4 regions of the Virgibacillus salexigens genome follow, and region 4 is predicted to be linked to each of the others. Evidence: riboswitches for the same ligand, from Rfam matches in the RefSeq annotation. Region 4 holds a riboswitch; each other region holds the start of a gene.

Region 1 (7,962 bases), on a different contig from region 4:
AATAAAAAAGGAGCCTTTAATTGAGTTCTTCGAAATTCAGAATTAGCCGGTTGCTTTTGTACTTTGTACTCGTATCACTATTTCTCTTTGTATCGGGGAATGTCGGAAGGTATTTGATAGAAACTCAAGATATGGATCGACAAATAGCCATGCTCCTACAAGGAGTGATTTTTACTGGGTTGACACTTGTTTTACTTTTTGTACTTAAAAGAATAAGTCCAAACATATTCACAAATATTGGGGTAAAGGGTGTAAATTCATTATCTAAGTTGATCGTCGGAATTGCATTGCCTTTTACTTTACTCTTATCAGGAATTTTAACAGCTTATTTATTTGGTGGCATAGAAAACGTCAGTTTGAACCTGACAGCAAGTGTGATCATTTCTATTTTAATCAATTCCGTGACAGCATTTATGTATGAGGCATTTCCAGAAGAAATCTTTATCCGTGGACTAATATTCGAAGAGTTGCATAAGAAGTATCGCTTTATCACCTCATTGGTTTTGCAATCATTCATCTTCATCTGTGTGCCGATTACGGTGATGTCATTGGAGTCCATATTCTTTAGTGAACCATTTGCGCTAACTATAGATTACTTTATATTGCTCTTCACTTTTGGGATTGCTTTACAGCTATATAAAAAATATACAGGAACAATATGGATGAGCATTATCTTCCATATTGTTTACCTTGAAGTAGCTAGATATATTTCCATGGGCGGTGTGTATGAACCAGATGTCGCTATTCTAAAGTTTGATGAGATGTTTGGAGGATTCATGACACTATACTTGTCGTTTCTATTTATCGTAGTATTTAGTATTGTGGCGTTGTCCGTATTGTTAATCATTGACAAAAGAAAAAATAAGTCTGAAAATAAGGAACGATAAAATTGAAACAATACCAATTCAATGATGTTTTATACATGAAAAAAGAAAAGGCTATTGCATTGGAAAATGAAGAAAAAGAGATTATTGGGGTAATTGAAAAAGCAGATATTTCCGGATGTGAAAAAGGACATGTATTTTCATTTACCAATACAAATGGTCTCACAGTCAGAATGGGGATAAAAAAACGCGGTATCAGAAATTTTCTTTTTGCCACATATGTCATAAAAACAGAGAAGGAGACCTACCTTTTTAAAGATAAACCAGGTAATAGCCTCCTTTATTTTTGTGTCAAGGGCGATATCAGCGGTCAAGATATACAAATTGAAGAAAATTGGAGCAAAGAGATTGAAGTGAAACTAGACAAAATACATATCGCTACCCTAAAAACAAGCGACCTCACATTTAGAACAACCATACTCTTTAAAGATAATATTCTTGAATCAACTATCCACTTTGCTGTAACAGTATTGATGTACTTTATGTACAAGATTTATAAAAATGAATCTGAATTTATTGAAAGCATCTTATTTGATTAAAATTGAAACGAGTATAACTCAGTCTTGAAATCGAGACTTCTGAAGCGTTCGTATTAAGCGAGTAGTGAGTCCTTCTAATTAGGTCCAGATTTTTGAAAATCAAGGTATATACTATAACAATAGTAATGTATTTGCCACTCTTATGAAGTTGAAAGTTGAAATTAAAAAATAAAACTCGAACAGTTATTACATTTGTATATAGTTTGCTTATTTTTGCTATTGGTATGTTTCGAATTCTTACTGTATCACTATCTTCAACACCTTTGTTTGTAGCGTATATTTTCGTAATTGTAGGTTTTATCGTATTTATTGTAAACGAGATAATACTAAGAAAGTTGCTATCTAGCCAAAGCATTGGGATACTTAAAGAGTACAGACGAGAACACAACAGAAGTGAAAAAGTTAATGCTAAGACAAAGAGGAACAGGACGCCAGTTAAAAGGCGTTCTTTTTTAATCGCAATTAGTTTTTGAGCGAGAATATGTTTCACATTATGAAATTATTTCCATAAATTAATTTACTATTTTCTTAATAGGATTATACTACTAACTTGATTATTTTACTAGATAAAAAGGCACCTGTTTTTACCAACAAATGCCTTTTTGTAACAAAAAACTAGATCAATTCGTATGAACAGGCTTATTGCCATGAGGACATTGATACGACTATGAAAGTTTATACGTATCTTACCGATAAAATGAAAAAGGATGCTTCCGAAAAAATATCAGAATCTTTACGGAAATCCTCGAAAAAAATATTATTGTGACATCTTACCTCTTCAACTAGTACAGTCATTTTATAATAATTTATTATGTTAATCCTAAATGTTCACGGAAGGTGTGACCTTCATATTTCCTTCTAAAAATACCCCTTCTTTGCATTTCAGGAACAATTAGTTCAACAAAATCTTCTAAACTACCGGGTAATGTAGGAGGCATAAGATTAAATCCGTCAGCCACACCAGCTTCAAACCAGACTTCCATCTGATCCACAATTTCTTCGGGTGTGCCTATCAGCGTGTGATGTCCACCGCCTGCATTAAGATATCCTAATAATTCTCTTACTGTAGGTTGTGTATCATTAATAATTTCTAGTATTGTTTCATAACGTCCAACTGGACCAGTGAATTCTTCTACTGGGGGTAATTGAGGTACTTCTTTATCAATCTCCCAATTCATGCAGTCTTGCTGAATAAAGAAACTCAACCGCTTTAGGGCTGTTTCAAGAGGTAATTGCTCATCTAATGCTGCTTTTTTGGCTAAAGCTTCTTCATGAGTATGACCTACATAGGTTACTAAGCCAGGAAATATTTTAATATGTCTATTACTGTCTTGGCTTTGTTTAACTTGTTCGACTAATTTGTCGCGAAATTTTTCTGCTTGCTTTAAGTTCCACGACACTGAATAGACTGCATCGGCATATTTTGCGGCTAATGCAATGCCTTGTTTAGATGCCCCAGCTTGCATTGATACTGGTTTGCCTTGCGGACTTTTTGGCGTAGTGGATGGACCATACACTTTAAAATAGGTACCATCGTGATTAAAAGGCTGAATATTTGAAGGATTTATCAATTTTCTTTTTTCTCGATGATGAAGAAACTCACCGCTGTCCCATGAAAGAAATAACTTATTCATTAAAGCAGCAAATTCATCTGCCTTTTCATAGCGTTTGTCATGGGAAGGTAGTTCTTCCATACTGTGATTTAACGCCTCTAAATCAGTCATGGACGTAACGAGATTCCAACCAACACGTCCTTTTGTAATATGATCTAAACTTAATAATTGTCGTGAAGCTGTGAAAGGATTAGAAAAAGTACTTGAAATTGTTGAAACTAATCCCACATGATTTGTCACTTGAGAAATAGCGGTTAAATTGACTACTGGATCAAACCAAAATGCTGGCATATCACTAGAATCTTTACCTTGAAATGATTGATTATCAGCAAAGAATACTGCATCAAAATAACCTTTTTCCGCTAACTGTGCTAATGTTTGATAATAAGAAATGTCTCCAATACGTTCAACGCTTGAGTCAGGCATTAGCCAAGCAGCTTGATGGTGTCCACAACCATACAGCAAAACACCTAAGTGTAGTTGTTTTTCTTTCGTTTCTGTCATTTTTTACACCTCAAGATAATTATTAATTGTCTTGTATACTTCTTTTTTTGAAAGATTATCTATGGTAATTTAAGCTATTAGTTCATTGTCAAACCGCCATCTACTGTGAAATTTTGACCTGTAATACCGTTCGCTTTTTCCGATGATAAATAGGCGACCATATCGGCTACATCTTGAGGTGTGGTCACCTTCTTCAATGGCGTTGTTTGAGCAATTAAATCGAATACTTCTGGTGTTGTAACACCACTGGCGTTAGTCGTTTTTAATAATCCACCTGAAACTACATTCGCTTTTATACCATATAATCCTAATTCAGAAGCGATATTACGTGTGAAACCTATTAATCCAGCTTTAGCTGTTGTATATTCATGGTAGGGTACAACAGGATTTTGATATAAATTAGTACCTATACCTATAATACTTCCATTTTGTCGTTCAATAAATTGAGGTATGACACTTTGAACTACATTAAATGCTGCTTTTAAAGTACCATCTAGTTGTTTTTGATAATCATCCCAAGTGAGTTCTGTGAAGGGTTTCTGTTTGTTTGGATCAAATTTAAAGTCTACTAATGCATTGTTGACTACAACATCGATTTGACCAAAATATTCCGTTGCTTTTTTTATCAATTTATCTACTTCTTCACGATTTGTTACATCAGCCCGAATTGCAATAGCATTCTCCTTTCCAATCTTAGAAACGAGCTTCTCAGCAGCATCTTTGCTTTGATAGTAATTGATAACCACTTGAAATCCCTGTTGTGCTAATGTCTTTGCAATAGTTGCCCCTAAACCTCTACTACTACCTGTTACTAACACTGTTCTAGTCATCATAACAACCCCTATATTTTTAATTTTGATGAAATTTATAATAAATTATAATAGAACAAAAAATACGCACCCTTCCATCAGGAAAGTTGCGTAAAACAATTAACTACATATTAAAATAAGGCACAATTCGCTCTTTAAGTATGTATTAGAGTTTACACTTTCCTACGCTAGTTTCAGCTAGTTCAGGTTCAAAGGGTTTGAGGTAATACTCATCTCAGTTAAATAACACCCCTAGTGCATATAATTAATTTATATTAAATGTTATAGTTTTAAAAAATTTATGTCAAGGATATATGGTTAGTTAAAGTATTTCTATAACTTTGTTATTCTAAAATGGTGAATCTGTACATATAACATAAATTTCTCCTCCAAACCCCCCTCCTCCAACGGAGAGGACTTTTTATTATAATATAGTATATAATTGCCTTACAAAAGTGAAAGCGAAATATAAAAAATTCCAATTTATTACATTATATAGTACATATATACTTTTCTTCAGTTAAGATAAGGAGGAAAAGTATTTGAGTATAAGTGAAATGAATATTGACTTGTTTAGAATGGTGAATAATCTAGGTAAGGATCTCACGTATCTTAATCCTACTATAGTGTTCGTTGCTGAATATATGGTATTTTTATTAGCCCTAGGTCATAGCTTTTTGGTTTACAAGAAGCAAAAATAATCGAATGATGATTATTTGCGGTTACTTATTAGCCGAAATAATCGGAAAAATTTCCGGAATAATATATTCAAATGATCCACCTTTTGAGGAATTATCTCATGTGAATCATCTAATAGATCACGAAATAGATAATTCTTTTCCAAGTGACCACACTATATTATTCTTTTCATTTTGTATAACTTTCTTCTTAAAAAGAGATCGAGAATATTTTGGATTATAATAGCGATATTCGTAGGACTTTCACGTATTTGGGCTGGTGTTCATTATCCAGCTGATGTCATTGTTGGAGCAGCTATAAGTATTTTAGTCGCAGACTTTGTTTACAAAGTGGTACCTAAGCTAAATGATGTGCGTAAGCTAATAGCTATTTATGAAAAAGGTGAACAAACAGTCCTGAATAAAACTAGATCAAAAGAAAATTGATTTTGATATTGAAACTACAAAACAAATTCATACTACAGTTGCAGTTCGAAAAAAGATTCAGTAATGTTTGGAAACCTTATTAAAAATACCCTCAAAATAAGGTCAAAAAAGGTCATGTGACAAACTCATGACCTATAAAACCCTTATTTTTTAAGGAGTCCTGGGTGATTATGGCATCATGCCACCCATCTTTGAGGGGGTATTTTATCAAATATATGATAGCAAAAATGGCATTTATTAATATAAAAAATGTTTTCTTACCTAAATTAAATTTTTTATTATCCTTTATTTCAATTCCGTATATTATGTTTCTCAAGGTGCTTTTCTAGCGCACGTTGATTGAATAGTCTTCTTCTATTAGCTAGTATTGTTTATGTAAACACATCATTTAGAAGTAATTCTTAAAAAGTACCCATCTGGATCAGTAATCTTAAACCCTCTCATATCGCAGAGGTATTTTTCCATATCAACTTCAATTGGTAGTTACTATCAAGACATCGCTGATACACTTTTTCCAATTCATCTACAACAATAATTAATTCAAAACTATTCCCTTTAACGTCACTTTTAGCTTTACTGTTAAAAAAATGAACATCCTCAAGGATTGATTCGGGAGCAATTAACAATGAAAAGCAATCGTAGTTGGCTCCCTGCAACTAGTATTAAAAGATGCAATATTACGAAATAAACTGTATAACGTACCCTCCAATAACACCTAAAAGAACAACTAACCAGGCTGGTATCTTCCAAATATTTAACAAGCCAAACAAAATAACAGCTAAGGCAAAGTCTGCGGTACTAAAAATAGAACTGCTTATCACGGGATCATAAAATGCAGCTAACAAAATACCTACCACACTAGCATTTACTCCCATTAAAATGCCTTGGAAAGTTGCCCTCTTGCGTAATTCATTTAAAAATGGTAAAGCTGCAACAATGAGTAAGAATGAAGGGAGAAATATGCCTACCGTTGCAACGATAGCTCCAGTAACTCCTTCCATCATCGTTCCAAGGTAACTAGAGAAAGTAAATAAAGGCCCTGGTACAGCTTGTGCCATACCATATCCAGCTAAAAACTCATTAGCTGTTAACAACCCTGAAGGTACGACTTCTCTTTCAATCATTGGTAATACAACATGTCCACCACCAAATACAAGCGAACCAACTCTAAAAAAGATATCAAAAATGTTTAGCAATGGATTATCTGACATTCTATTTAACAAAGGTAATAAAATGAGTAGACTAATTAAAGTTCCCAAAGAAGCGACACCAAGTTTTTTGGATATGTTGATAGAAAAAGGTTGAACTTTTGATTCAGCTTTATCTTTAAACAATCTTAATCCTAATAATCCCGCACCTACAATAATTAAAATCTGCATCCATGCAGATGGAAACAATAACATGATAGTAGCAGCAACTAACGCTATTGCTATCCGGGGTTTATCAGGTGTCAGCTTTTGACCCATTCCAATTAGTGCATGTAAGACAACAGATGCAGCAACTATTTTCAAGCTATGTATGAAAACTGCATCTTCTAAAGAAAATGTTTGATACATCATTGCAAAAACAATCAACACAATAATGGAAGGTACGGTAAATCCTAACCAAGAGATAAGCCCTCCTAGCAAACCGCCTCGTAACATGCCTATCGACATTCCTACCTGACTACTAGCAGGACCAGGGAGGAATTGACAAATTGCAATGATATCCGCATATGTTTTATCATCTAACCATTTTCTGCGATCAATATACTCGTCCTTAAAATAAGCGAGGTGTGCGATAGGCCCACCAAATGAAGTCAAACCTAGCTTTGTAGATGTAAATAATATTTCTAAAAGCGTTTGAATCTTGTTTTTCTTTTGCTTTTCACTCAATTTTTTCACCTCTTATCACTTAATTTCTTTAAAAAGTTCATAGGCTTTGGTCCTAGCTTCCTGTAGAACAGAATCTCCCTTATCTGTGATTCGGTAATACTTCCTAATCTTTCCATTTATATTGACATCTTCCCTATTCAGAAGCTGATCCTTTTCCATGTTGTGAAGGATGGGATATAAAGTTCCGGCGCTGATTTCATATCCATGTTCATGCAACTCTTCAAGCATCCAAGAACCGTAAATGGGTTCTTCCTTTGCATGATGCAAAATATGGATTTGTATAAAGCCCAAGAAAAGCTTCCTTAATACTTTATTTTCCAACTATTTACCTCCTTTTTTCGTAATGCATAATCGAAAATTGATATCGATTTTCGATAACTAGATTATATAGTAACCGATCAGGATGGGCAACAGTATATTAAAAATTTTACATTGATTTAAAAATTATTAGTAATTATTTATTGTTCATCAAAGAGAACCCTAGATATTGAAATCTCTATTGTCCATTAAGTTAATAACTTCTTAGTAATCAAAGTTAAAGGAAGCAAAATCAGTCAATTTTACACCGAAATTACTTCCTTTAGCTGTTCATTTAATTCATTATCTCGAACTCAA
Region 2 (7,962 bases), 2.0 Mb from region 4:
TTGTGTCATTTCTGATTTAATTGTTTTTTGTTTCTTTTTCGCATCTACTTCTAATTTCTTTTTCTCACTTTCAGCCATACTATTAAAGGTTATCCCTCGTTTTGTGGCTACTTCAATAGCAGGCTGATCATCTACTTCAACAATGACACGTACCTCTTTATCAGGATCTTCTGTTGCATTCAGTTTATCCTTGGATAATTCCGTTTTCTTTAACGCTTGTCCAGATAATTGACTGATAGCATTTACTGTAGAAAAATTACTGAACGTGAGTAAGAATACAAATAAAATAAGAATAGTCCGTCTTATTCTCGGTTTTCCCTTCATTGACTTCTCCCCCTCTTCATAGTTTACTAGACTAAAGTGAGCCTCCTCCCTCTGAATGTACTAAGACTTAATATTCAGATTATAACAATCATATTAAATTTCAGAAAATTACACCAGTATCTAAAGTCCTAGTCGATAAGTTACATAATAAGTTGTGGATCGGCAACTTATTCATTTGTTTTATTTTATTTTTGCCATACTTATCCAATATATGACAATTTAAGTCCTTACGATAATCGTGACTAAAGACCCGGAAGAGGGATTACTTTGGTAAAATAAAACTCTCTCTTTCATTTTCAAAATGAATCAAAGTAAAAAACTACCCCCCTAAGTGAGGTGTAGTTTTTAAAATCTACGATTCATTTATAACCAGTTCGTATGGAATACGCCTTCTTTGTCTTTTCGTTGGTACGTATGTGCACCAAAATAATCCCGTTGTGCTTGGAGTAAGTTAGCAGGTAAGTCTTCTGCACGGTAACTATCGTAATAAGCAATTGCACTTGAAAATGCCGGAACAGCTATTCCTTGTTTTATTGCAATTGCAACGACTTCACGTAATGCATCCTGATACCCTTCAACAATCTCTTTGAAGTAAGGATCTAACATTAGGTTAGCTAATCCTGGTTCACGATCATACGCATCTTTAATCTTTTGTAAGAAATGCGCACGTATAATGCAACCACCACGCCAGATCATTGCAATATCACCATATCGTAGATTCCAGCCATTTTCTTCTGATTGAGCACGCATTTGTGCAAATCCTTGAGCATAAGAACAAATTTTACTCATGTACAATGCTTTACGTACCGCTTCAATTAGTTCTTGTTTGTCCCCGGAATATGAAAGTACAGCTGGACCTTGCAATTGTTTACTTGCCTTCACGCGTTCCTCTTTCATTGCTGAAATAAACCTTGCAAAAACAGATTCCGTAATTAATGGAAGTGGTACCCCTAAGTCAAGGGCATTCTTGCTTGTCCATTTACCTGTTCCTTTTTGTCCTGCAGTATCTAAAATGACTTCGACTAATGGTTTTCCAGTTTCTTGGTCTTTTTTTGTAAAGATATCCGCCGTAATTTCGATTAAATAACTGTCTAATTCACCTTTATTCCATTCGGCAAAAACCTCATGTAATTCATCCGTGTCCAAACCTAACACATGTTTTAAAATATAATAAGCCTCGGAAATAAGCTGCATATCCCCGTATTCAATGCCATTATGAACCATTTTTACATAGTGTCCTGCTCCATCTGGACCTATGTATGTTGTACAAGCCTCTCCATCTACTTTTGCAGAAATCGCCTCAAAAATTGGCGCGACTAAGTCATACGCCTCTTTTTGGCCACCAGGCATAATGGAAGGTCCTTTTAATGCTCCTTCTTCTCCTCCAGATACACCTGTCCCAATAAAGTGAATTCCTTTATCTTCCAATAACTTATTCCTGCGAATCGTCTCTTCATATAATGTATTCCCACCATCAATAAGAATATCACCTTTATCTAAATGCGGAAGCAGCGACTCAATGGTCGCATCTGTTGGCCTCCCTGCTTTTACCATCAACATAATCTTTCTCGGCTTTTCAAGCGATTGAACAAATTCTTCAATCGTTTTCGACCCTTTAAAGTTCTTTCCTTTAGCTTCATTTTCTAAAAAAGCCTCTGTTTTATCGCCAGAACGGTTATAAACAGCAACGGAGTACCCTCGACTTTCAATGTTTAACGCTAGGTTTTTCCCCATTACCGCTAAACCGATAACACCAATTTGTTGTTCCATGAAAATATGCCATTCCTTTCTACTACGATACAAATCGTTTAAATTTGATGTGACGAACTCCTTAACCACCAAATCTACCTTCATTATAGTAAATTTCCGGTATTTATAAAACACTTATGATTTATCCCTGTTCTTTTTCAATATTCGCCTAATAAAGTCAAGCATTGGGCGTTTACCTCCCATGACGATTCCAGCCATTTCTGCAAATAGATGAATCAGGAGCAGCACTAAAATGGTAATAAGAAACGCTGTAGTCATACTTGCAAAGGAAAACAATATAGCCATCGTACCAAATAGGATACTGAATGCATAAATAATCAACACCGTTTTTCGATGGCTATACCCGGCTTGTAAGAGTTGATAGTGAACATGCTTATTATCTGCCATCATGATACTTTCTTTGTTGTAAGCTCTACGAATAACTGCAAATAATGTATCAAAGATTGGTACTGCGAGAACAATGATTGGGATGATAAAACTAAATAACGCAATGTTTTTGAAGAGACCTAACATGGATACAACGGCAATCATATACCCGAGAAAATTAGATCCTGTATCGCCCATATAGATTTTGGCAGGATAAAAGTTATGATATAAAAAGCCTAAATTACTTCCAATTAAAGCGATACAGAAATATGCAGCAACTACTTGCATATCAATAAAAGCCATCATACAAATACTAATTAATGCAATTGTTGAAACTCCTGTCGCTAACCCATCCAAACCATCAATTAGATTAATTGCATTGGTTACACCAACCACCCACAAAACCGTAATGAGTACACTAATAAACCCCAACTCTACGGTACCAAAGAAAGGTAACGTAAGTCTTTCAATAATTAAACCGGAAGATATTAAAAACGATGCAGCAATTAGTTGACCTGTTAACTTTACCACAGGTTGAATTGTAAATCGATCATCGATTGCACCTGTTAACACAATTACTACTGCACCTGCAGCAATTTCTGGTAGATGTGGATGCACTGGCTGCAAATAGAGCAAACCAGCTATTGTCCCCAAAAAGATAGCAATGCCACCTAGTCGAGGTGTTACCTTTGTATGTATTTTCCGGTGATTAGGAAAATCAACTGCACCGACAAGCGTTGCAAATTTCTTTACCGGGTAGGTTGTTAGAAAAGCAGTTAAGATTGCGATGACAAACGCTATTAGTAAATCCAAAACATTCAACATATCATTCTCCTAGCATCTTTGCTGTAATTCTTAGCTGCCTATATTGTCGGTTACATAATTGGTTAAATTATAGCGGATATTCGTTGGTTTTAGCAAATCATTGTCTATGAAGAAACGTTTGAACTTATAAAAAAGAGGCTGACGTACAAATCAGCCTTTCACCTATGCAACTGCAGTATAATGTTCCTATGGGATTCCTTTGTTAAAAATCAAGCTGAGCGAATGACAGCAATGATTTATCCTTGATTGTCTTCCATATCCAAATCTAATCGTTCCATAAATTCTTCAGCAGCACTATATCCTTGCTGTTGCAAATACCAATTATTAGCAGCAGCCTCAATCAACCCAACCACATCTCGACCTGGTTGCAGTTGAATTTCTATTTTAGGAACTGTCACATCCATATATTCACTCGATTCAGTTTCTACCTCTAACTCATTATTCAGTGCGTCCTTTTCCCATTCGGTTAATTTGATATCTAAGGCTATTCTCGTTTCTTCTTGAAATGCCTTCTGCCCATACACCCTTACTACATTTAATAAGCCAACACTTCGGAGAGCGAGAAACTCTTTATTCGTTTGATTATGTGTTCCGAGTAATGTATCTGGACCAAGCTTCTTCAAGACAACAATATCATCTGCTACTAATCGATGACCTCTGCCAATTAAAGCATGTGCAATCTCACTTTTGCCAATTCCTGACTTTCCTCTAATTAGAATACCTAACCCAAAAATATTGACACACACCGCATGGACTGCCGTTTCTGGCGCTAACGCCTTCACCATGTAGGCATCATATTTCTCGATAAATGTTGACGTAGGCTCTTTCGTTCGTAATAAAGGTATTCCCTCTTCTTTACAAAACTGCGTTAAATATGTCAGCCCAGCTTGCTCTGATGTAACGATAAAGCAAGGAGGGTGGTAATTTACAATATTACCAATTCGTAATCGTCGCTCCTCATGTGTCAGCTGATGTAAATACGTAATTTCTTTTCGTCCGAGCACTTGGACATGTTCCATCGGAAAAAAGTCAAAGTAGCCGATAAATTCTAACCCAGGGCGATGCGTTCTCGCCTTGGTAATGGATCGATCAAGTTGATCCTCTCCAGCCAATATTTCCAGATTGAATCTACCAGCTAGTTGTTTAATTGTTATTGACTTCATCTGTATACGCTCCATTTCTATTACAACTATAGCTTTTAACTATATTATGTTTCTATACGAAAAACAAGAAATGGAGGTTTCATAACGGATTGGAAATGTTAGAAAGTAAAATCTACTTCTTTTTTTTCCTGTTTTTCATAGCCTTTCATATAGTTAATTCGACGTTGCGCCGAGGCTTGGGTTACTTGTTCATCTGCATGATAAGAAGATCGAACCAATGGTCCAGCTTCACAATGTGAAAATCCTTTCTCAAGTGCAATTTGTTTTAACTCGGCAAACTCATCTGGATGGTAATAACGCTCAACATTCAAATGTTTTTTTGTTGGTTGTAAATACTGACCAATTGTCATAATATCGACTTTATGCGCTAAAAGATCATCCATTGCTTGAATGATTTCCGCTTTCTCCTCACCCAAACCAACCATAATACTAGATTTGGTCGGTGTTTTAGGAGCGATTTCCTTCACGCGTTCCAATAATTGAAGAGACCGATCATACATCGCTCTAGCTCTTACACGTTTTGTTAGCCTGCGTACCGTTTCAATATTATGATTAAAAATATCTGGTGCACTATCCATCAATGTATATAGACTCTCGTAGTCCCCTTTCATATCTGATGGTAGAATTTCAATCGTACATCCTGGGTTTTTTCTTCGAATTGCTCGTACCGTCTCAGCAAATACAGCCGCTCCCCCATCATTTAAATCATCACGTGCCACTGCTGTAACTACAACATGCCGTAGCCCCATAACGGTAACCGAATTAGCCACCCTTTCTGGCTCTCCCCAATCTAATTCATTTGGTAATCCAGTTTTTACAGCACAAAAGCGGCATCCTCTTGTACATGTATCTCCTAAGATCATAAACGTCGCAGTTTTACGTTCACTCCAACACTCATGTATATTTGGGCAGCGTGCTTCTTCACACACTGTATTCAGGCGATTTTCGCGCATTAATTTCTTTAATCCTCTGTAGGATTTATTCGTGTTTATTTTTGTTTTTAACCACTCCGGCTTTCGTATATATGTTTGATCTTTAGGCATGGGATACAACTCCTTTGATTGTATTATCTGTATATTTTCGTTCTGCTAGATCGTATACTTCATTCCATTGGCTTTTTGTTAATGTAAAAGGTTCAAGTTCAATATTCAATCCCTCTCCGAATCCTTCTAAAAAAGCTGTTTTAACCGTTTCATAGGAATGTTTCCTTTGCGTTACCTGATTAATCGTCGTAGCTTTTTTCCAAAATGCCTGTTTTTTTCTCTCCTTGACACGTTCAGAAGGAAATAAAAAAAGATCGAATAACATATCTACATTCATCGATATCGGAATCGAACCATGTTGGAGCAATACTCCTTTTTTTCTTGTCTGTGCATTACCAGATATCTTTTTGCCATCTGCAACCATTTCATAGAATGCGGGTCTCTCAAAACAAATACTACTCCGTTCTTTTGAAAACGATTCGGCATAATCAACTGGAATGTTTAAATTTTGATAGCCTCGTAGTATGCCTTTTGACAAATCATAGTACGCTTGACGAATCGATGAAGCAATTGCCGGATGTTGTTCAGATATTACAATACTATACGTTAGTTCATCATCATGCAGAACTGCACTGCCCCCAGTCATTCTCCGCACAAATTGACATTGATGGTTTTGAATACCTTCTACATCGATTTTTCCGTCTACTTTTTGAAAATGACCAATTGAAAGCGTGGGGGCTATCCATTGATAAAAACGTAATGTAGGCGGTATTTTTCCTTCATGATGCCAATTAAGTAATGCCTCATCTAATGCCATGTTAATGGCAGCATCATGAGGTACATTTTCTAAAAATCCCCATTTTTCTTGCACGAAAATCGCCTCCCATAAGAAGAATCTTTTCAACAAAGGCCTAACCGGAGGTGCACATGTATGAAAGAAAACCATGATACTTCCTCATAAAAAAGACTGCATTCGTCGTGAATGCAGTCAATAAAGTATCCCTATTGACCACACTTTCCCACGCAGGCATTATCCTGTTCGGGTACGAAGGGTCAAAACGATTCCTACGCTCTTCTCAGCTACTTTACATAGCTCCCCTAGTGTTGAAAAGATTCCATTTAGTTTTAATTTACCAACAAAATCAGCTTAACAAGCTTGCCATAAATTGTAAAGGCGCAATTTTTTTCGTACAACTTCATTTCTATTATTCTTCTATTTCTTTAAAGCGATGGCTTGATCTAAAACCTTATCTCCTTGGATCATGCCATAAGCTATTTGATCAATTACATCAACAGCGATTCCTTTTGGTTCCAACTGCTCTCTAATCTTCTTTTCTAAATAACGGACTTGTGGACCAATTAATACAACATCAAGATCATCCAGCTCGTTCTTTAATTGTGATTCTGCTACCGCATTAATCTCGGCCATTATATTTCTATCGTCAGCTGATTGTTTCATTTTTTTTACAAGCATGGAAGTCGACATCCCCGCAGAACAAACTAAAATAATCTTCATTTGTTTCCCTCCTCTAGGATTTGCATCTTTTCATACATATCAATCATTTCACTAGCTAAATCTTTTACTGTCATGGCGGTCATTAGATGGTCCTGTGCATGTATTAGAATGACGGAAACCTCTGTTTGGTTCCCTTCTGCTTCTTCCTGTAAAAATTTCGTTTGAATATGATGAGCTTCTGTAAATTCTTCATCCGCCTCTGCTATTTTTTGTCGTGCTTCAGCAAATTGATAAGATTTTGCTAAAGAAATAGCTTCCATTGCAGATGACCTTGCATTTCCAGCATGAAGTATAATCGAAAAGGATAGCATCTGTACATCTTCTTTTGTAGTCATGGTTATTCCCCCTTATTTCTCTTTAAGGTTCTTGCACCTGCTAAAATGAATGGAATATACATGATAACAGCCAGCACTAAATTAAATACTTGAAGCCCAATTCCACGCCAGCTACCGCCTGTTACTAGATAACCACTTAAAATTGGCGGTGTTGTCCATGGAAGAATTGCCACTGTTCTTGGCACTATACCAGTAGCTAATGCAATATAGGATGTAATCGTCAATGTTACAGGAATCAATATAAATGGAATTAACATCACAGGGTTTAATACAATTGGTAGTCCAAAAATAACCGGTTCATTAATGTTAAATAGCCCTGCTGGCGCTGATAACTTTGCAACTTGTCGATATGGATGGTTTCTCTCTCTACGTATTACAATAAAGACTGCAATTAACAATGCAATGGTCGTTCCTGATCCACCCATAAAAACAAATGAATCTAAGAATGGTTTTGTTACAATATTAGGTACGTCAAATGCTGACATACCGCTCTTAAATAAATCGAGATTTTGTTCAATCAGTGGCAAGTAGACCGGTTCAATTACTGATCCAATAATATTCGTCCCATGTAAACCAAAGAACCATAATAAGTGATTAAGAAAGGATACAACCATTGCTGCGGGCAAAGTATTCCCCAAACCTTGTAACGGTTCTTGAATTGCATTAAAGATAACTTCAAA
Region 3 (7,962 bases), on a different contig from region 4:
TCTCTGATTTATGCTAGGCTTGACACCAATAACGCAATTACAACCAATATGGACATGATCACCGATGGTTGTACCTTCTAAAATAATCGAATTATGGCCGATAACAACGTGCTCACCAATGCTAACGTTATTTTCTATAACAACATTATTTCCAAACTGCGAGCTCTCTGGAATAGAAGCCAAACAAAAACCTCCTCAAGTTATACTATTATTGTAGTATACATTTAATTTTTTCAATTAATTGGTTTGTTCTTTGTTGAACGCTATGATGCTTACGTACAAATCGGTACCCCTGTTCGGCAATTTGTTCACGTTCCGTTTGATGACTTAAGAAATATGCCGCTTTTTGCTCAAAATCATGCTCATCTATTGGTACAAAATGAATCCCTGGTATAAATCCAATATCCTCTAGCTCATTAAACGTAGGAGCCAGTAGCAATGTTTTACAAGCAAGAGCCTCAAAATATTTGATTACAGGATAATGAAGTTTTGATGGACAAGTAAAAAGTATCTTTGATCTGTTTATTTCCTTGGCATAATTCTTACCAATCATCTTCTCTTGTTGTTCTTCCTCATTAAAATGATGGTACCCTGGATGTGGATGATACACGAAATCTGCCCTTCCTTGATAGGTATTGATAATACGTTGTCTTAATGGATAAAGCTCATTTACCGCCCCAATCATTAATAAATTGATATCTTTTTTTAATCTGTAGTCCTTACATAATTCTATATTAACGAAATGTGGAAACCATTCCATTTTATTTTGAAATTCCGGATATACCTCCAAACATTTATCACGAACGACTGGAAACAAATAATCAATGTTGTTTTTCTGTATATAATTCCTTCGAAGACTTACAAAACGATGAACATCATTTATAAATAGTCCAGTAGGGATATCCACATGTGCAAGCCCCTTTATTATTGGCTTCATTTGCCGATCGATATCATTGAGAATCAATATAAAATCCGGACGCACATCAAGTTGTTTCAGGATATAATCAATATGTCCTGATTTTCTCCACAGCATGACGTGAACAAGACGAGATAGTTCCTGCTCTAAGTAGAAGTAATTTCTATTAATCATCTGTGAAGTGTCTTCAGCGATTAATAATAGACGAATCATATTGCCACCTCCCTTCTTAATTGAACAGGTCAAAGGCCAATTTTATTTATTTGTGTTATGTCAGTCTATCTCGCTTACAAGCTCATGCATACGATATAGAACAAGGAGTCATCAGAGTGAGGAGATTTATTATGAGAGTTGGTGTAATTGGCACAGGAAAGATGGGAGAAAATCATATTCGAACATATTTATCCATGCATGAACACTGCCAACTAGTTGGTATTTTTGATAAAGATGAACAAAGGGCAAATGATATGGCGAACAAATATAATGTGAGACAATTTCAATCGATGGATAACCTTCTCCAACAAGTTGATGCAATAAGTATAGCTGTACCAACTGAATACCATTACCCAATTGGCTTAACCTGTATTAAGCACAACGTGCACATCCTAATGGAAAAACCAATAACTAGTACGGTTGTTCAGGCAAACGATTTGGTCAAAAAAGCGAAAAAGGCGGGAATAAAGCTTCAAGTCGGTCATATTGAACTATTTAATCCAATAATTCAATTACTGATAAAGGAATTAACAGATGAAAAGATCATTGGAATGGAATTTCATCGAATGAATCCATATCATCACCGTATTAAAAATGTAGATGTAGTAGCTGATTTAATGATCCATGACCTTTATATCCTACAAGCTATTCTTCAAGATACCATTGACGACTTTCATGCTTTTGGTAAAATCATTGAAAACACCCCAAAACACGCGGTTGTTATTGCTACATCTGTTAAAGACATTATTGTACAATTAACCGCCAGCTTTAAATCGAAAAGAAAAATAAGGTCTATCCAGATTTTAACCGAAGACGCTCTATTTGATGTCGACATCATTCAAAAGCAATTAAAAATCGTACGATCAGGCATAACAAGCATAACTGTGATTGATGATGAGATCGAACCGCTCCACTTACAGTTAATGGATTTTATACGTTGCATCCAAAACAACGATCAACCAAAAGTCTCGGGCGAAGATGGGATAAAAGCACTTCAGCTTACCAACCAAATCGGTAATGCAATAAGTAAGTTGAATTAAGTATTGTCAGCGTACACTTGGAAGTGTACGCTTATCATTTCATCGTATGACTTTTGGAATAAACTTATGAAAAAACAATATAAAAAATACCCTGAACTTTATATCAGGGTATTTTTTATTTTATTTAAGCTGCTACAGGGAAACGAACGAAGTTAATTGCGTCTAACGATATATAGATTTTCACATTATCACCGTATCCGCTGCTTACATCAATTACTAATACCAATTCCGCAGTCACTGTTGAAAGAATTCCTTCTATTAAGTTGTTATCTGTAGCTACCTCAACAGTAGAACCCAATTGCGTTGCAAGTTCAGCTGCAAATGCATCTTCAAACATTTATAATCCTCCTTTATAGTTCACTGACAAATTCAATCTTATCGATTCGGACAAGTGCTTGTGACCCGGTATTCTCAATTACAACAACATAATCATCTCTTACTGCTAGCAATGTCCCTGTTACCATTCCAAAAGGAGTGGTTAGTTCTACTTGTTCATTAACTAGACCTAAAAGTACATCTCGGATTGTAGTAGGCGTGTCAGGTGTACCCCCATTATCTCCTGTGTCTCCAGCACCGCCGTTACCACCTAGGTCAAGCCCAACATCCACACCAATTCCTGGTAAATTTACAGATACGTCTTTACTTATGCCACTGCTATTAGCTAGGTTCTGAGACAATTGATTTAGCAGCTCTAGTAGACTACGCTGTCCATTTGTTAGTGCCAATGATATTCATCCTTTCTATAATATATTTCTATTCAATATATGTGCCACAATAGCCATTAGTAAGGGCATTTATTTCATGGAGCGATAATTCCACCTTTATCCTATAGATTCATATAACCCATAAATAGACTAGTATCTTAGCACGATTACCTCTTGTGAGAATATACTATATAAAAAGCTTTGCTGGAGGTGGAAGAATTGAGTAAAAACAATCAAAATAATAATGCTTCAAGCCATATTGTCGATTTTCTTTTAGATGCAACATTAAAAAAGCACGGTGTTACGTTAGATAAAACGAAAGTAAGTGAAACAGATAAAGAAACACTTAAAGATATGGTTAGCAAGCTAAGGAAAGATGTGGATGGCGTAATGAAAAGTAATAATGAGGAAGATGAAACAAAATAAATAATAGACAAATAGATCAATTTTTAAAACCCCCTATATTCAAAGTTAAATCTAAATCCCGGTAAATCAACAAAAATTACCGGGATTTCCTCTTGTCTTTTAAAAAACAATTATTTCTCCAATAAATAGGTAGTTTATCTTGGTACAATCACCCTTCCTATTTCAATTTTGAGACATAAGATATTCTAAACGAGAAGAAGGAGGAAATAATACTATGTCAAGATCAAAAGCGTTTGAGAAGTCTTGCTGTGAAGATTGCGGCAGAACAATAGATAGGAGAAGACGTGGTCGTCATGAAAATGTTTGTGACAGCTGTAGTAATGTACGTCCAAGTTATGATTCTTGCAATGATTCTCGTCATGATTCATGTCATGATTCATGTCATAATTCTTGTAATGATTCCCGAGGAGAAGATAAAAAATGGAGAGCCTTAGACACATCGATGTGCCATCCATTTGATGATCCTACCGTAGATCAAGAAGCAAGCGGTGAATTGAAAAATGTTCAACAATCTATTGAATCCATTATTATCAAAGATTCTTGTGATGTAAATGTGACATCATCTGACATTCAAGCTGCACTTAATGTACAGGTAGCGCTACAGGTTGCCATTGCTATTGTAATTAGTATCTCTATTGCAGATGGGAACCAAGCAGACGAGGTAACACAAGACCTATTTGCTAAACTAAAATCCAGCCAAGTGAATAAACAGCAAGTATTTATTGAAAACTCTCGTGGCGTAGAAGTATCTACTTCCGATACAGATATCGCGATCAACGTTCAAGTGTTGCTTCAAATCTTGATTGCACTAGTTGTTAGATTAGATATTCTATAATTTTCAACCTACAAAATAACCTATTAAATAATCATAAACGAAAAGGCCATTTTCTTGTGCGAAATGGCCTTTTCATTTACTTAAAAACCTTTAGATATCCGTACGTATATGAGGGTTATAAAGTATAAGTTTAATCAATCGTTTGCTTAAACTAGCTTTTATGGTTCGTAGTTTTATTAATTGCTCATTCGGTTTATGAATGACAAACATGATTTGATTTGTTATGCTAATAATAAAGCTTAGTGAAGTGAAACATAACTAAATATTCATAGACTACTAGGGGTGCCCATGGCGTGGGCTGAGAGGAAGCAGTTGAGCTTCTGACTCTTACAGACCTGATCTGGTTAATACCAGCGGAGGGAAGTAGTAGGCATAGCGTCTTTCTATTTCATAACCGAAGCCAGGTCCCCAAAGGATCTGGCTTTTTCATAGTCGTAAAAACAAACAGAGAACATTTACTAAGCTTAAATCTATAACAAAAAGGAGCTCATTTATGAATCCATGAGAAAAACCTATTTACTAACATACATGGCTGTATTTATAGCGATTGGTACGTTAGGAGCCCAATTTCTTTGGTTTCCTGCTGGAATTGCTAAGGCTTACCCTGTGCAGCATGCTGTAAATGTCATAGCTGCCATTACATTAGGACCTGGCCCAGCTGTAGTGATTGCTTTCACAATCGGTTTATTACGAAACATGATTGGTCTAGGTACACTGTTAGCATTCCCTGGTGCGATGATTGGTGCTTTCCTAGCAGGAATGCTTTATCGTTGGGTAGGTAAAAAAATAGCTGCTGTCTTTGGAGAAATTATCGGCACAGGAATCATCGGTTCTCTCTTTGCTGTCCCTTTCGCCAAACTATTTATGAATAGTGGTACAGGTGCACTATTTTTTATGCCATCCTTCTTGGCAAGCAGTATATCTGGAGCATTTATTGGTTGGATCATCTTATTAAAAGTAAAACAAGAACATATTATTCGTTTACAAGGAAACTACTAGGGGCGCCATGTTGCTGAGATAAGGAACGCTTCCTTTGTCCCTTTGAACCTGATCTGGCTAATACCAGCGCAGGAAAGTAGTGAGGAAATTATCATAACACTCCTCTATTTATCTACTTTAATTCCTCTAGTAGCGTCCCATAATAAAGGAGGCTAAATGATGTGTTTCACAGATCATTTAAGACAAGAAAATAATGATATCTTTGCGCTCATTTTTGAACATCCATTTGTTCAAGGCGTCGGAAATGGAACGATCCCCGATAAAGCCCTTGCTCATTATATTAAAGCGGATTTCGAATATTTGAATGCATTTATGCAAATTTATGGGATAGCCTTAGCAAAGTCTAAAAAGCGAGAAGATATTGCCTATTTCTTTGACCAAATAAACTTTGTATTAAATGATGAAATCCACCCCCACCGAAATTTTTGTGATCATATTGGGGTTAAGTATGAAGATTTACAAGGACACCCTCTTCCACCAACAGCAGACCATTATATAAAACATATGATGTACCATGCCCAAATGGGGACATCCGGTGAAATACTCGGAGCACTACTTCCATGCCCATGGACGTATTTAGAAATAGGGAAAGAATTGATGAAGCAATTCCACCCAACAAGAGATCATCCATTTTATGACTGGATTAGCTTTTATGCAAGTGATGAGGTAGAGAAAACAACAACTGAAATGAGAAGCCGGCTCGATATATTAGCAGCCAATGCATCAAAATCAGAACAAGATCTAATTAGCGAAGCTTTTCGAAAAAGCTGCCAGTTGGAACTTAAATTCTGGGAGATGGCTTACACCTGTGAAGAATGGCCGGGAGAAAAGAAGGTGACCAATCAATGAGTATACCTCCAAGTGTACTAACTATCGCGGGAACGGATCCTAGTGGAGGTGCAGGAATACAGGCAGACCTTAAGACATTTCAAGAATTGAAGGTTTATGGGATGTCTGTCATTACTTCTGTGGTTGCTCAAAACACAACTGGAGTCCAAAACATCCATCACTTACCAACAGGGATGTTACATGATCAATTACAATCTGTATTAACCGATATGCCAGTTCATGCGATAAAAACAGGAATGATTGCTAACCGAGATATGATGGAAGTAATTGCTGATGCAATACCAAAAACAAATGCACCTTACGTAATTGATCCTGTTATGGTAGCAACAAGCGGTGATCCTCTGATTGATGAAGAGGCAAGGGGGGTTCTTAAAGAACAATTATTACCAATAGCAACGTTGGTTACCCCAAATATTCCCGAAGCGGAGTTTATTATAGGAAATTCCATCAATAGCCTAGCGGATATGAAAGAAGCAGCCATATCAATTGTCCATACGTATGGACCAAAAGCAGCTCTTATCAAAGGGGGCCATTTACAGGGGAAAGCAATTGACTTTTTGTATGATGGATCACAACTTCATACATTTGCTGCGGACCGATTTGATACGAAGAACACCCATGGAACTGGTTGTACTTATTCAGCAGCAATTACTGCAAACTTAAGCAATGGGCTTCATTTAATCGAAGCTGTTCAAATGGCAAAGCACTATGTGACCGAAGCAATAAAGCATTCCTTTCCATTAGGAACAGGTAACGGTCCTACCAATCACTGGGCTATAAGAGAAGAAAGGGTGAAATAATGAAGGATTCGATCATTCAAGAGGTTAAAGCAACTACTCCACTAATCCATAACCTCACAAATGAAGTTGTCATGAACTTTTCAGCTAACGGGTTGCTGGCTTTTGGGGGAGCCCCAGTTATGGCAAAAGCAAAGGAAGAAGTTGAAGAGATGGCAGCGGCGGCTGATGGAGTATTGATCAATATTGGAACAACGTCATTAACGGAGCTGGAAGCAATGAAGCTCGCTGGTAAAGCGGCCAATAAGAAAGGGATACCTGTTGTGCTAGACCCAGTCGGAGTTGGGGCTACTTCATTTAGGCAAGACGGAGTTCGTCAATTATTACAGGCTGTTTCATTTACAGCAATTAAGGGAAATGCTGGAGAAATGGCACAACTTGTTGATATCCCATGGGAAACAAAAGGTGTGGAATCTGTTGGTGATGGAAATGTTGAAGAAATTGCAGCTAAAGTAGCCAAATTGTACCAAACAACTGCTATTATTACAGGAAAAACAGACGTCATTTGTAGTAATGAAAAGATGATTCATAATACAACAGGTCATGCCTGGTTAGAAAAAATTACTGGTGCAGGCTGCTTATTAGGCTCCATTCTAACAGCTTGTTTAACAACAAATTACTCCATTGAAGAACAAGCACTTACTGCTGTACAATTCTATGGACTAGCAGCGGAACATGCTGCAGCACAATCATATGTCTACGGTCCAGGAAGCTTCCTGCCAGCATTTATTGATGCACTATCTTTGAAATCAGAGCAATTGGAAAGGAGCTAATCAGGAATTGGAAGTAAGACAAGCATTAAGAAAATATTTTATTATGGGAAGCCAAAACTGTAATGGCGACCCTAAGGAAATCCTTAAACAAGCAGCGAATGCTGGAATAACCGCATTTCAATATCGGGAAAAAGGAAACGGTGCATTACAGGGATTTCAAAGATATTTATTAGGCAAACAATTACGGGATATATGCAAACAATACCAAATTCCTTTCTTCGTTAATGATGATGAAGAATTAGCAGAAATATTAGATGCCGACGGTATACATGTAGGTCAAGATGATAAACCGGCAGCAGAGCTGCGACGCCGTTTTCCAAACAAGTGGATTGGGCTTTCGATATCTAATCAGGCAGAGCTTAACAATAGTCCAATCGATTCCATTGATTACTTGGGGGTTGGACCAATAT
Region 4 (7,962 bases):
ATTTAACCCTGCCATTTTCAATGAAACGACAACTTCATTCTCGTTTGGAGTAGGCTCATTCATATCTTTAACTTCCAATATACCGTTCCCATGTACAAATGCTTTCATTTATTTCTCCCTTCCCTTCTATGCTATTACATACTTTGGAATGCACCAAATTTCTCTAATTGCTTCATATCTATAATATCATGCGGATATAATGGAATAAAAATTTTTTGTTGTTTTGAAAATGTATGATGAATTAAATCAACATACTTTTCCTCATAAATGCTTCGCTGTAATAGAAACTCTCCATCTATCTGTTCTGGTAACACTTTATTAATAATTAATGTTTGTACATATAAATGATACTTCTCAAGTAATTGGATTGCTTTTTCCGTTTCTGCGATGGATAATCGTTCAGGATTTAGGACAAAAATATATCCTGTGATGCTTTGATCTAATAACAATGCTCTTGCTTTTGCGAATCGATCTTGCCTTTCTTTTAACACATCAAAAATAGGATCCTCCACAGGATTTCCATCATTTAATAACTGACTATAGTCTTGGTTGGTCTTTTGGCGACGCTTTATTAACCCTTCCATCCATACTCCCATCAATTCTGGGAGCGTTAGAAGACGAACCGTATGTCCGGTTGGAGCAGTGTCAATAACTAATTGATCAAAATGTACATTTTCATGTATAATAATGGAAATTAGTTTATCAAATAATGCAGCTTCATCTGCTCCCGGAGATGCTTTGGCAGTATCTAGCTGCCGGTTCACCTCTTCAACCATTCCTGTATGAACAAAATTTTTTATGTTTTCCTTTACTCCGTCAATATATGTCGTTGTTTCCAGATCAGGATCAATCTCAATTGCATATAATTGTAGATTGACATGTTTAATATTGCCGCCTATCTTTTGATCGAATATATCTCCTATATTATGTGCGGGGTCAGTAGAAACAAGTAATGTTTTTCTACCAGCTTTTGCGGCATTCCATGCAATGGCCGCTGCGGTAGTAGATTTACCTACTCCCCCTTTCCCGCCAACAAATAGGATTTTCTTTGTTAGATCGTTCATACAAATCTCCTTTCATGTCATATTAACAGCATCGAATACCTGATAAGGGTGATTTTTCCATTCCCATACGTAAATGCCAATCGTGGAATTTCTCTAACATAAATGGATACAGTTCTAATGTATAATAAAAAACTGGGTTAGGAATACCGACCATTTCTGAGTATAATAATAATAAAAACACATCGTCCTCATTTCTTAATTCACGTGCAATTTCCTGACGATGCGGTATTTCCAACATCTCTTCATACAACTGAAGGATCTTCTTCATCTGATCAAGCATGTATATTCTCCTCCTTGAAAAAAGAAAAGGGATCGTAGTGATCCCTTTTAAATTTCGAGCGAATTCTCCTCCTTTTTAGTTAAAACAGAGAAAGCAGTAATAATAATCCATAAAGCGAAGATCAAAATAATTGCGCCAAAGATAAATAACAACGTATTTGGTGCACTTCCCATCCATGACCATTCAAATAAAACTTGTTGAATCATTGCGTACAGCGTCATGAACATAACAAATACCATTGGAATAATTACCACTGCATAATTCCTACCTAATCGTTTTAACCAAACCGCAATCAGCATTAAACTGATAACCGCTAGCAATTGATTGGCTGTTCCGAATAATGGCCATAACTGATATCCACCTGAGCCAAAGCCTTTTGGTCCTTCAGGGAGTAATACTAAAGCTGCACTCGATACGACGGCTATGGTTGTAGCGACATGTGTCTTCGTTAAGGCAGGAAGACGATATTCAATACCTAACTCCGCGATAATATAACGCATCAATCTAACAGACGTATCTAACGTGGTTGCTGCAAAACTAACTACAATAATAGATACGATCGTAACTGCTATATCTGGTGGGATGGCTAATCCGCCAGCTAGACCTGCAGCTCCTTCTACAAATGTTCCAAGGCCAACCGCATTCGCATCAGAAAAACTAGCATAAGTTGCCATAAACTCATCCGTACTAGTAAAGAACGTAGCAACCGCAATAATGGATACTAATGCAAGAACCCCTTCCCCAACCGCACCAGCATATCCTACAAACCTAGCATCCGTTTCTTTATTTAGTTGTTTAGATGACGTTCCTGAGGATACAAGGCCATGAAAACCGGAAATAGCTCCACAAGCAATAGTGATAAATAATAATGGTAACCAAGGAGTATCCGGATTTTCATTTGTTATCGGTGCTGTCATTTCAGGGTTAGTGAATAACAGGCCTAAATACAGGATTCCCAGACCAACTACAAGCTGATGCGAATTAATAAAATCCCTTGGCTGTAACAATTTCCAAACCGGCAATGTAGATGCAATATACACATAGACCATTAAAATGACGATCCAAATTAAAAATGCAGTCGATACTGCTCCTAGTCCAAATAATCCACTTCCACCTTCTCCACCCATATACTGCACAAGATCGATTTGTAAGAAATCGACTTTGCTAGCTACTACTGCAGTTAAGTACATGATAGCTAATGCTAATATAGAAGGTAGAAGCATTTTCTTATTTCGTTTGTAAACTGCATATCCTATCCAAATAGCAAGTGGTATTTGAATGAACACTGGTAACACACTGGCTGGATAAGAAATAAACAAATTGGAAATGACCCATGCAAATACTGCATTTACCATGAGCACAAGAATTAAAATAATAAATAAAAACAAAATCTTTGCTCGTTGACCGACTAATCGGTGCGCTAATGTACCAACTGACTGACCTTTGTTTCGAACAGATAAAACAAGCGTACCGAAATCATGAACTCCTGCAGCAAATACGGTTCCCAAAATCACCCATAAAAATGCTGGCAACCACCCCCAATAAACCGCAATAGCTGGTCCAAGAATCGGTGCAGCCCCTGCAACTGAAGTAAAATGATGCCCCCATAACACGAATTTATTTGTAGGAACAAAATCAATTCCATCCTTATAACGGTGCGCTGGTGTAACGTAATTAGGGTCTAATCGAAAAATTTTTTCTGCTACAAAACGAGAATAATAACGATAACCTAAAGCGAAAACCAACATCCCTATGAAGGCAACCAAAATTCCGGGCATAGTATCCCTCCCCCAAATAGAATTAAACCAGTCCAAAATATGGACGTCCTTGTTTAACGCTATGTGTAAACGCTTCATTTTAGTACTTTTTTAGTAATAAATCACAAATTCAGAACCATGAAAAAGGGATTATCTCTATGAAAAATGGAGGTAATTCCTTTTTCATACTTTATTCAGAAAGGAAACAGCGCTTTACACTCATTAAAAGGAACACTCAAAACGGATACGACTGAACTTTATAAAATAAATACCGCGACAATGGTAGCCACTATTAACCCAACCATCACTGGTATAAAATTCTTACGAACAAGTTCCATCACGGACACGCCACAAAAACCTGCAATTGCAATTAAAGAGGACCATGCCACCAATGTTCCCCCTCCAGTCCAGATAGAACCCATTTGGCCTATAGCAGCAAGCGTTGTAACATCAATGGAACTGTTTTGTAAGGAAGCAGCTAATGCCCCTGTTAAAGGCAACCCCGAAAAACCAGAACCATCTAATCCAGTAATAATACCTATAATTAAAATACTTAGTGCTGCTAATAAGGCACTTTGCGGTAATATCGATTGTGTTGATTGAACAAGGTCAAATAAAAATGCTGGCGGATTTTCCTTAACTCCTATAATGTCAGCAGAAAAATCGGAACTTCCTAAAAAGAAAAATCCTGCAATAGGAATTACTGGGCCCATTGCTTTAAAAGCAAATACAAAACCATCCGTAATGTGTGTAGTAATGTAATCTAGTGCATATTGTTTACGAAAAGCGATCGTTGATAACAAAAGAAGGATAACGGCTACCCCACCTACAAAAGCAGCACCATCTCCACCTTCCAAACCAGTCATTCTGCCAGATAGCAATTTTTCATATACCATGTAGATTACGACACTTGCTAACGCTAAAGGAACTAATATTGCAAAAAGTCTACTCCAAAACTGTAGCCTGTAATCTCGTTGGGAGGAATCCTGTGTTAATTGCATGTTTTCAAGTTCTTGTTGATTGCGAGGATCCCCTTTTTTTCGAATCATTTTACGATACATTACATAAGCAATGCCTAAAGCAATAAAACCCGTTATAAGGGAAAGGATTAAAGACTTATCTGCAACTTGTGCCGTATCCACACCGGCCGAAGTAGCAGAGAGATTAGGAGCTACCTGAACGATATAATCAGAGGATAGAGCCATGCCTTGGCCCGCAATAGCTATAGCGACTGCCGCAGTTATCGCAGGGAGACCGGATTGGATAGCCGCAGGAACAAGTAAAGCACAAATTAATGGAACCGCTGGTGTTGGCCAAAAAAACAAAGAAATTAAATAAGTAATCCCAACAAGGACAAAAAAAGATACATGCCCATTAATCATCATTTTTTGGATCGGTTGGATCATACGTTTATCTGCTCCTAAATCCCTTAACGAATGTAATAGTGCCAACATGAAAGTAATAATTAAAAAGATACTAAACAATTCTTGGGCCGCCACTAGATTCGCTTTGAAAATAGCTGTAAAACCATCTATAATACTTCCTTTATAAACCCAGGCGATAATGAACGTACCGAGTAACGTTGGTAATACAATACCTTTTCGCAGAATCATAGTGATAATAATAGCAAGCGTAAATAGACCATATAATATATGGGAAATCGAAAGCTCCACATCTATCGCTTCCTCTCTGTTGAATGTGCTATAGCCTATGCAAAGCGTACATGTTTAGTTCTTATCATAATGGGAATACATAATATTGAAGACAAAAAGGAGGTTTTTTAATATGAAACCATTTATTAAAGAATATACAAATGATGAAAAATTAAAGGCCGATATTCAAGTACTAAAAGACAAAGGAATTCATAAAGATGATGTATATGTTCTATCTCATGATGATGATCGTACCAATCGTTTAGCTGGGAGCGCAGATGCAAATACGATCGGCATCAAAGAAATGGATATTGGCCATGCTGTCGGTAATTTCTTTAGCAAAAAAGGGGACGAGCTTCGAACAAAATTAACTGAAATAGGTTTCTCACAGGCTGAAGCCGAAAATTATGAAGAGGATATGGATGAAGGTAAGGTTCTATTAATTGTTACAAATAATGAAAATGTAGATAGCTATCTACAAAAATAGACAACCCCATTGGTTGTCTATTTTTTCTTGCTCATTATTATGTGAGCAGGTCGTTTATACTAAGTTGTCAATCGAAGTAGCGTTCTAGGTTGCTTATGAAATAAAAAGAAAACAAGTATAGCACTTAAAACAAAACTAGGTAGAATATACGAACCATTATATAAGAAGGAGTATATCCATACATTCATCCCTTGGACAGCTGATTCAAAAAAGACAACACCTGCAATAAAATGAGCGATAAAGCGCAAAGCAGATCCTATAAACACACCTAGCGAGATATACAAAAGATACTGTTTGCTATTTCCTTCTTGTACAGTTTGTTTTATTTTTCCTGAAAATACACCTGCAAACCCTAATACTGTAAAGGCAATGGCATAATCAATAAATCCTTGTAACGGATGCAGTATATACCCTGTTCCTACAGCAACCTGAAGCACTCCCCATAAAAACCCTGCTAGCAAGCCGCCTTTTAATCCCCAGCGAAAAGCAACGATAAAAATAGGAATCATCGCAAATGAGATAGACCCACCCTGAGCCCAAATTTTAAATGATAAAAATGGTATTAGGTCTAACAACAATGCAAAAGCTGCAAAAATTGCTACCTCTACTAAAAATAATGTACGTTTCATTTCTTTTCTCCCCTTTTTAAAGCGGTTATTTTCTTGTTGGCCAATGTCAACAAGGTATATATAACAACAAAAAAGCAATGCCAAGGGGAAGACTTCCTGATGGGGATTCCGCTCACATTGCTTTTATTCCATCAAAAAAGCCACCATCCCTACGCTAGTACTAACTAACAGGTTCGAAGGGTAAGAACAATGTATATGTTCACTCTCAGCCGATCGGCTCCCCCTGCAGACTTTTACATTTTGCTTTTTCTGTTATTGTTTCTAGGAGTATTGTACCTGACTTATCCATCGATTACAACTAAAATTAAATCGAGAGATATTCGTATACATCATTAATACAAAGCTGAATCGCATCTTCCCAAAAAGCGGTAGCAGTTAGATCAACTTGTAAATGTTTATAAGCGAGATCTTCGACTTCCATCCTGCCTGTATCACGTAAAAGTTTGATATATTCATCCTCAAAATCATCACTTTTCTGTGCTATTGCATAAATTCCAAGGCTGAATAAATATCCAAATGTGTAAGGGAAATTATAAAACGGGACACCTGTCATATGGAAGTGCAGTTTAGAAGCCCAGAAGTTCTCATCATATTCTTCTAGTACATCACAGTAGGCTTCCTTTTGAGCGTCCACCATCAGTTTATTCAACCTGTTAACAGAAACCATACCTTGCTTTCTCTCTTCATAGAAACGCTTTTCGAACAAAAATCGCGCATGAATATTCATAAAAAACGCAATACTGCGCTGGATTTTATCTTCTAACAAGCCCTTTTTCTCATCCGTTGACTGCGCATACGTCACCGAAGCATCTGCAACAATCATTTCAGCAAATGTTGATGCTGTTTCGGCAACATTCATTGCGTAACGTTGGTTTAGTCCATTCACATCGTTCATCACATGTTGATGATACGCATGTCCAAGCTCATGGGCGAGTGTTGCAATATTCGAAGACGTACCAGAATAAGTCATGAATATTCTTGTCTGACCGCTCTCTGGAAAACTGGTGCAAAACCCACCTGGCCGCTTATCAGGCCGGTCTTCCGCTTCAATCCAACGGTTATCAAAAGCCATGCGGGCAAAGGCGGCCATCTTCGGGCTGAAACGATGGAAATGTTTAATAATAAAGTCTGCTCCTTCTTGATAACTAAATGTTTTTACTTCTCTATTAATTGGAGCATTAATATCATAGATGCTTAATTTTTTTAAATCTAAACGTTCTGCCTTTTTATTTAAATATGTAACAAAATGGTGCTTATTGTTATTAATAGCGGTCCACATCGCATCAAGTGTTTTTTTCTTCATACGATTTAGTTCAAGTGGTTCCCTAAGTACATCATCCCAGTTTCGATGTGTGTATTTCTGTAACCGGAAACCAGCTAAATGATTGAGCGTCTGACTAAATAAATGTTCATTAGTCTTCCACGCCCTATTCAATTGATTAAATACATGCTTTCGAAAGTCACGATTTGGATTAGCTAATTTATTGGAAGCCTGTCCAATAGAGTAAGATTTCGTAGTCTCCTCTTCCTTAAGCCGAACTTCCATCTTACCAACAATAGCTTGATACATTTGATCCCAAGCATGATAGCCATCAACTGCTAGATCATTTATTAATGCTTCCTGTTCTATCGGGAGTAATCCCTTTGCTTGTTCTCTAAATTCATTTAGTACAAATTCCAAGTCATTTAAATCATCCTGGTTGCGTGCGTTCTGCCATGTATCTTCAGGAATCTGAACTAACTTTTGATTAAAACTGGTTTGAATTGCTTCAAATTTAGCTTTTAATTCACTTCGTTTACTAACTAATAAACTTGCCTGCTCATCTTTTACATTTTGAGCACTTAAACAGCTTATAAATGCGGATGCTTCTCTAAACTTTTTATTCACCTTTTCTAAATTATTAACCAATATCCTTAATCTTTTGGTATCCACGCTTTCCTTATCGGGATTATACTGGCTTACAATATCTGCTAAGTCCGTCAATTCACTTTCCAATTCTTGTAAATATGTAGAAAAATCCGCTGAATGACTTCCTCCAGGAAAAATGATGTCAAGGTCCCACCTCAGATTATTCGTTTGTTGCATGTTATCG

What was found. A riboswitch is a leader RNA that binds a small molecule or an ion and turns the genes downstream of it on or off. The one in region 4 is predicted to bind thiamine pyrophosphate.
Region 1: linked by a shared signal. The riboswitch ahead of BN990_RS18795 (3-oxoacyl-ACP reductase) and the one ahead of thiT (energy-coupled thiamine transporter ThiT) in region 4 are both predicted to bind thiamine pyrophosphate.
Region 2: linked by a shared signal. The riboswitch ahead of BN990_RS02965 (lipoate--protein ligase family protein) and the one ahead of thiT (energy-coupled thiamine transporter ThiT) in region 4 are both predicted to bind thiamine pyrophosphate.
Region 3: linked by a shared signal. The riboswitch ahead of thiW (energy coupling factor transporter S component ThiW) and the one ahead of thiT (energy-coupled thiamine transporter ThiT) in region 4 are both predicted to bind thiamine pyrophosphate.

Annotation. Positions count from the first base shown of each region.
Region 1 is NZ_CCDP010000003.1:96,682-104,643, reverse strand. Features, by position in the region: gene BN990_RS18810 (CPBP family intramembrane glutamic endopeptidase) at 132-887, shown strand; gene BN990_RS18805 (hypothetical protein) at 923-1,423, shown strand; gene BN990_RS18800 (LLM class flavin-dependent oxidoreductase) at 2,233-3,540, opposite strand; gene BN990_RS18795 (3-oxoacyl-ACP reductase) at 3,618-4,370, opposite strand; TPP riboswitch at 4,513-4,613, opposite strand; gene BN990_RS23670 (hypothetical protein) at 4,892-5,050, shown strand; gene BN990_RS23665 (phosphatase PAP2 family protein) at 5,222-5,473, shown strand; gene chrA (chromate efflux transporter) at 6,151-7,347, opposite strand; gene BN990_RS18770 (PadR family transcriptional regulator) at 7,363-7,668, opposite strand.
Region 2 is NZ_CCDP010000001.1:618,032-625,993, reverse strand. Features, by position in the region: gene BN990_RS02990 (S8 family serine peptidase) at 1-324, opposite strand, end outside; gene gndA (NADP-dependent phosphogluconate dehydrogenase) at 688-2,094, opposite strand; gene BN990_RS02980 (glycosyltransferase family 4 protein) at 2,209-3,285, opposite strand; gene hprK (HPr(Ser) kinase/phosphatase) at 3,522-4,448, opposite strand; gene lipA (lipoyl synthase) at 4,547-5,491, opposite strand; gene BN990_RS02965 (lipoate--protein ligase family protein) at 5,484-6,302, opposite strand; TPP riboswitch at 6,431-6,541, opposite strand; gene BN990_RS02960 (PTS sugar transporter subunit IIB) at 6,645-6,947, opposite strand; gene BN990_RS02955 (PTS lactose/cellobiose transporter subunit IIA) at 6,944-7,282, opposite strand; gene BN990_RS02950 (PTS sugar transporter subunit IIC) at 7,285-7,962, opposite strand, start outside.
Region 3 is NZ_CCDP010000002.1:715,988-723,949, forward strand. Features, by position in the region: gene BN990_RS16435 (acyltransferase) at 1-183, opposite strand, end outside; gene BN990_RS16440 (glycosyltransferase) at 209-1,129, opposite strand; gene BN990_RS16445 (Gfo/Idh/MocA family protein) at 1,246-2,169, shown strand; gene BN990_RS16450 (hypothetical protein) at 2,294-2,506, opposite strand; gene BN990_RS16455 (DUF2642 domain-containing protein) at 2,520-2,894, opposite strand; gene BN990_RS16460 (hypothetical protein) at 3,093-3,299, shown strand; gene BN990_RS23530 (spore coat protein) at 3,742-4,134, shown strand; TPP riboswitch at 4,403-4,513, shown strand; gene thiW (energy coupling factor transporter S component ThiW) at 4,636-5,133, shown strand; TPP riboswitch at 5,122-5,225, shown strand; gene tenA (thiaminase II) at 5,293-5,982, shown strand; gene thiD (bifunctional hydroxymethylpyrimidine kinase/phosphomethylpyrimidine kinase) at 5,949-6,782, shown strand; gene thiM (hydroxyethylthiazole kinase) at 6,782-7,552, shown strand; gene thiE (thiamine phosphate synthase) at 7,596-7,962, shown strand, end outside.
Region 4 is NZ_CCDP010000001.1:2,595,185-2,603,146, forward strand. Features, by position in the region: gene BN990_RS12520 (zinc-binding dehydrogenase) at 1-108, opposite strand, end outside; gene BN990_RS12525 (ArsA family ATPase) at 135-1,064, opposite strand; gene BN990_RS12530 (cory-CC-star protein) at 1,087-1,344, opposite strand; gene BN990_RS12535 (carbon starvation CstA family protein) at 1,392-3,122, opposite strand; gene BN990_RS12540 (membrane protein) at 3,359-4,774, opposite strand; gene BN990_RS12545 (general stress protein) at 4,887-5,240, shown strand; gene thiT (energy-coupled thiamine transporter ThiT) at 5,300-5,869, opposite strand; TPP riboswitch at 5,999-6,103, opposite strand; gene BN990_RS12555 (M3 family oligoendopeptidase) at 6,174-7,955, opposite strand.